2 linked regions of the Pseudovibrio sp. M1P-2-3 genome follow. The protein of the gene in region 2 binds, or shares a complex with, the protein of the main gene of each other region. Links are inferred from orthologs where the notes say so. Each region holds a gene or a part of one and is shown on either strand. Other genes may lie near its edges.

Evidence for each region. The genes of interacting proteins can lie anywhere in the genome.
Region 1: the proteins of dapF (region 2) and P6574_RS17990 are in contact, whole or in part, in a solved structure (PDB 5YGU), measured with the Escherichia coli proteins. The link is inferred for Pseudovibrio sp. M1P-2-3 from one-to-one orthologs.

What each region holds. Positions count from the first base shown.
Region 1 is NZ_JARRCW010000001.1:4,105,836-4,108,815, reverse strand. It holds P6574_RS17990 (RNA pyrophosphohydrolase), read left to right. Parts: upstream 1-1,218; coding sequence 1,219-1,743; downstream 1,744-2,980. Other genes in the region: P6574_RS17980 (glutathione S-transferase family protein), read right to left, coding at 2,934-2,980; queG (tRNA epoxyqueuosine(34) reductase QueG), read right to left, coding at 1,765-2,913; P6574_RS17995 (divergent polysaccharide deacetylase family protein), read left to right, coding at 192-1,226; P6574_RS18000 (S41 family peptidase), read left to right, coding at 1-105. UniProt on the Escherichia coli protein: Master regulator of 5'-end-dependent mRNA decay.
Region 2 is NZ_JARRCW010000001.1:4,376,853-4,379,708, reverse strand. It holds dapF (diaminopimelate epimerase), read right to left. Parts: upstream 1,957-2,856; coding sequence 1,045-1,956; downstream 1-1,044. Other genes in the region: P6574_RS19265 (response regulator transcription factor), read left to right, coding at 2,819-2,856; P6574_RS19270 (L,D-transpeptidase family protein), read right to left, coding at 2,068-2,628; mtaB (tRNA (N(6)-L-threonylcarbamoyladenosine(37)-C(2))-methylthiotransferase MtaB), read right to left, coding at 1-1,048. UniProt on the Escherichia coli protein: Involved in the succinylase branch of the L-lysine biosynthesis and in the biosynthesis of the pentapeptide incorporated in the peptidoglycan moiety. Catalyzes the stereoinversion of LL-2,6-diaminopimelate (L,L-DAP) to meso-diaminopimelate (meso-DAP).

The DNA of each region.
Region 1 (2,980 bases), 270 kb from region 2 along the record:
GAAAAAGATACTCAGCTGAATATGGCTTTGGATCTGCTGCGCGGGAATAAAACCAATACAGCCTTTCCGCCAGTGACTGACCAAGCTGCGGTTAATGCCAACTAATTAAACTGGAAAACGAATTGTTAAGGCACCTCTTTGTAAAAAGGAGGTGCCTTTTTTATTTAACCATTTTAAATGGGACCGAACCTATGCGTGGAGAAGATCTAACGAGACCGCTTGGTCAGGAGAAAACACGGCGGTGGCCTTCCTCCTTTCTTTTAGTCCCAATCATTTCATGTATCTTGCTTGCAGGCGTGGTGGGAAATCGTTTCTACCCTCTGGAGAAACTGCTCTTTCAAAATGAAGGTCCCTTAAACGAGAAGGACCCGAGCGCGGCTTCTAAGCCAGGTCTAGGGCCAAGAGACAGTGCGTCTCTACAAAGGCAGCTCGGAACGGGTACAGGCGTGTATGAGCCTATTTCCAACCTTATAGAGATGAGTGAACATGGTCCAATACCGAAAATCTCTTCGGATGGTGTACGTGCGCTCGATGCCTACGCCCGTAGGCCGGAGGGGATAACTCTAACAGGACCAAGAATAGCGCTGATTGTGAGTGGTCTTGGTCTCAGCTCTGAAATGAGTGCGCGGGCACTTCGCGCGTTGCCTCAGGACGTCTCTTTGGGATTATCTACACTGGCGGTGAATGGGTCCAGCTGGATGAAGCAGGCCAGAGTGAAAGGGCATGAAGTCCTTCTACAGTTGCCCAAGGGAACATCCGCAGGTGATGGCCGGAGAGCTTTCAATGTTTCCAGTTCTGTTGCTGAAAGACAGGAATTTCTGACTTGGACCTTGTCCAGAACATCCAACTATATCGGGCTTATTAACTCTTCTGGTGAAGATACCTTCGTTGATGATGAAGTGATGAAACCGGTTTTGACGGAGCTTCAAAAGCGGGGGCTTATGTTTATGGATGATGGAAGCTCTGCGTCCACATCAAGTCGCCTTATAGCGCAAGAAACCCAAACGGCGTTTGTGGGGGCAAATCTGGTTCTGGATCAGGAACTAAAAATAGAAGCAATCAAAAGCCAGCTACAGGAACTAGAGAAAATATCCCGAACGGAAGGTCTCGCCATAGGAAGTGCTTCGGCCTATCCGCTTACATTGCAGGTGCTTGAAAACTGGGTTAAAACCCTGAGCGAACGAGGAATTACCCTCATCCCAGTCTCCGCCGCCATTAATGGTTGAAGTCGAGGTTTCCATGACAACAATTGACAGTCGCTCCTATCGCCCCTGTGTCGGGATTATGCTTATCAATCGGGAAGGATTGGTGTGGACCGGTAAGCGCTTTGGAGACAAGACACCCGTACCCGATGAGTTTGCATGGCAAATGCCACAGGGGGGATTGGATGAAGGGGAGGACCCTTTTGAAGCCGCCAAGCGAGAACTCTATGAGGAAACGTCTGTCCGTTCCGTCTCCTTGCTTGCTGAGGCCTCAGAATGGTTCAACTACGAGTTCCCACCGGAAGTCCAGTTTAATTCAAAGCGCGGAAAAAAGTTCAAAGGTCAAACCCAGAAATGGTTTGCCTTGCGTTTTGAAGGGGAAGATAATGAGATTAATATTCTAACGCCCCCCGATGGACATCTTCAGGAATTTTCTGAGTGGAGATGGGAGAGGGCGCAGAATCTCCCCGCTTTGATCGTTCCATTTAAGAAAAGAGTTTACGAACAAGTGCTAGAGGCTTTTTCTCCTTTTACCTCATAGAGACGGCGAGGCTATTTAGCCTCACTTTCCTGTCTCCTCACTGTTTTGGCCTTTGTGCCATTCTGCTTTCACATCCTCGCTTTGTTCTTGCGGGATCTGAGAGGCTTTGACCTTTGCAAAGTGGCTGGCTTCCGTGAGTTGGGCAAAGGCCCATACGGCTGCGCCTCTGACGACTTCGTCATCGTCTTCCAGTAGGTTTGTGATCTGGGGAAGCAAACTGGCATCTTCGGAATTGCCTGCTGCAACCAATACATTTCGAATAAACCGGTTTCTACCCACCCGTTTCACAGGGGAGCCGGAAAAAAACTTTCGGAAGGACGGGTCGTCCAGCTGTAGCAACTGGGAAAGGGGAGGTTCCTTTAAGTCTTCGCGGGCTACCAGTTTGGCTTCGCTGGCAAGTTGGGCAAACTTATTCCAAGGGCATGCCGCCAGACAGTCATCGCAGCCATAGATACGATTTCCCATTGGCTTGCGGAACTCATCGGGAATGGGGCCATGATGTTCAATGGTTAGATATGAAATGCACCGGCCACCATCAATCTGATAGGGTGCGGGAAAGGCATCTGTAGGGCAGGCGCTCAGGCAACGGGTACAGTTGCCGCAGTGGTCCACCTCTGGCTCATCAAGCGGCAAATCCAGTGTTGTGAAAATGGAGCCAATAAAAAACCACGAGCCGAGTTTTCGGGAAACCAGATTTGTATGCTTTCCTTGCCACCCCAAACCGGCGCTATAGGCAATGGGCTTTTCCATGACAGGGGCAGTGTCGATGAATACTTTGATGTCTGCGCCTTTTGAAGCAAGCAGACTACCCAGCTCCTTCAGACGTCCCTTGATAATGTCGTGGTAATCGCGATTACGGGCATAAACGGAGATTGCAGCCTTGTCTTTCTTGTCTTGCAAGGCCATAGGGTCTTCATCGGGGCCATAGTTCATGGCAAGGGTAATGATTGATCGTGCTTCGGGCCATAGATTACGAGGGTCTGAGCGCCGTTCATAGGTCTCCGGCATCCACTCCATAGAGGCGTGATAGCCAGCGTCGATATAGGTCCTCAGGCGGGCAGCAGCCTGCGGTATAGCATCTGCCGTGGTTATACGAACATCATCGAAGCCCAGCTTACGGGCACGTGTTATCAGATCGTCTTTCAGGCGTTTGGCCTGCTTTTCGGTCAGGACGACATCGGGACGGGGTTTTAGAAATCCAGATCCGCGTAGGTCGCCGACGGGGGCATTCCCAACA
Region 2 (2,856 bases):
CGGCTCTTTCCTTGATAATGTTTCGAGGCATCTGGGGCATACGCGCTGCTGGCGTGCCAGGGCGTGGTGAAAATGGGAACACGTGCAGGTATGTCAGGTCACATTCATCGACGATTTTTAAAGTGTTTTCAAACATCTCCTCGGTTTCCGTCGGGAACCCTGCAATGATGTCGGCACCAAAAACAGCGTCAGGACGCGATTTACGGACATCCTCACAAAAGCGGATTGTATCTTCGCGGGAGTGGCGCCGTTTCATCCGCTTCAAAATCATATTGTCCCCTGCTTGCAGAGACAGGTGTAAATGTGGAAGCAGGCGCTGCTCGCCCGCGATAGCGTCCATCAAGGCATCATCAGCCTCTATACTATCGATTGACGATAACCGTAGGCGTGGCAGGTCGGGAACCAGAGACAAAATCTTTTGCGTCAAAGTGCCCAATGTAGGTGTGCCTGGCAGGTCTGCTCCGAAAGATGTGATGTCGACACCGGTGAGAACGACTTCGTTATATCCGTTATCAACCAATCTTTTGATTTGGTTGATAATCACCCCCATTGGCACACTGCGCGAATTGCCGCGGCCATAGGGAATAATGCAGAATGTACAGCGGTGATCACAGCCGTTCTGGACCTGTACAAAGGCACGGGCCCTGCCTTGCAGCCCATCGATCAGGTGACCAGCTGTTTCGCGCACGCTCATAATGTCGTTGACGCGGACCTTTTCGCTTTCGTCAAGCCCGAACTGCGCAACGCTACCATAGGAGGCACGCTCCAGTTTTTCAGAGTTTCCCAGAACTAGATCCACTTCATCCATTTCAGCGAAAGTGGAGGATTCTGTCTGGGCAGCACAACCTGTTACGATGATGCGCGCCTCGGGGTTTTCGCGCCGTGCTTTGCGAATGCTCTGGCGTGCTTGACGCACTGCCTCGTTGGTAACTGCGCAAGTGTTGATGAGAACAGCGTCTTTCAGTCCCGCTGCCTCTGCCTCGCTCTTCATTACTTCAGATTCGTAGGCGTTCAGCCGGCAGCCGAAAGTAACCACATCAATTGTCAAGGTATTGGCTCCGTGACCACATCTCCCGCAGCGGTCTTTTTATAGGCAAGGCTGTCCAAATCCAGCATGCCTTCAAATTCAATTGTCGTTTCGCCGGTCATGAAAATGTGATCATCACTTTCACGCCAGTCAATGAAGAGAGGTCCACCGGGCAGAAGAACTGTCGTCTGGCGGCCTGTCAGTTGTTTGCGTGCGGCAGCCACACCCACAGCGCAGGCTCCCGTACCGCATGCCTGTGTCAAACCCGCGCCGCGCTCCCAAACGCGCATGCGTATTTTGTTTTCTGCAAAAACATGGGCAATAGATATATTGGCCTTTTCAGGAAAAATCGGGTGATTTTCCAGCAGGGGACCGAGTTTTTCCAGCTCATGAGCATCCACATCCTCAACCCAAAAGATTGCATGGGGATTTCCCACATTAACAACGGAAGGGCTATGGAGAACGGGGGCATCTATGGGGCCGATTTGTAACTCGATTGCCCGGGTATCGGCAAATTCTTCGGAAAGCGGAATCTGGTCCCACTCAAGCCGCGGCGTTCCCATATCGACTGTTATAAGGCTATTTGACGACACCTTTGAAAAAGCAGTGAGAAGCCCTGCGTTTGTTTCAATAACCACGCTATCTTTACCGCTTTCTTGCATAAGCAGGCGGCCAATGCAGCGGGTGGCGTTGCCGCAGGCGTCAACTTCGCTTCCATCTTGATTATGAATGCGCATGAAAGCGTCAGCCTTTGGATTTCGTGCAGGCTCGATGGTAATCATCTGATCAAAGCCAATTCCGGTTTCCCGGTTGCCAAGTGCAGCCCGTTGGTCATTACTAAAAGAAAAGGAATAGTTCCGCGCATTCAGAACAACAAAGTCATTGCCCAGACCGTTCATTTTCAAAAATGGTATTTGAAGCTGCGTCATTCGGTTTCTCTTAGGTTTTCCTGCTTTGTGGGTATCCACGCATAGGGGCACTATATGGCCGATAATTCTGGAGATTTCCAGTAAAGAATAAATCCGGTCTTTCAAATTATCCTAGCTTTGGGCCACCTGAAGACTGTCGCCAGCTCGCAGTTCTTTCAAAAGAAACTTCATAGTTTCAAGTTCAACAGCGACACAGCCAAGAGTAGCTTGGAACCCTTCCTTGGCAAGGTGAAAAAAAATGGCGCTTCCGTCCCCCCTGTTTGCCGGAAACATGTTGCAATTGAGAACTACGACAATGTCGTAGAGGTTGTCCTCCCGCCACATTTTCTCATGACTCCCGTCAAAGGGAAGTTTAACGGGGCGGTTATAGTTCTCCAGTTCGGTGTCATCACACCACCCGTCATTTGGTGAAAGAGGTTCATGTCTCAGTGCCGTTTCAGGCATTGTTACGCGATCAGCCCTATAATACACATCCAGAATCTCAAAATATCCGACAGGCGTTGCGCCATCCCCCTCTCTTTTCTTGGTGGTTATTCCGCCTTTCCCAAGTGCGCAGGGAAAGGTCTTGTCGCCCCACTGAATAGTTGCACGGCAAGGATTGGAAGGGTCGGGCCGTACTAAAAGGGCCCTGGGATCTTTACTGTGTAAGGGGGGAGATAGAGTAAGTGTCATTGTCCCGCGATGTAAGGGCGATAATCGCCACGTTTGAGTTTAACCAAAAAGCAAATAACATTTCTGTGAGATTAAATTTATGGTGTAAATATAATTCGTGATAGTTTTATCTGGTGTTTTCGTAGTTCTGCGGCCATGTAGTGTTGAAGACCTTGAAACAAAATGGATTTGAAAGCTGGAGGAATATTGGATGTCTACGCGCAAACTCCTACTCGTTGATGATGACGA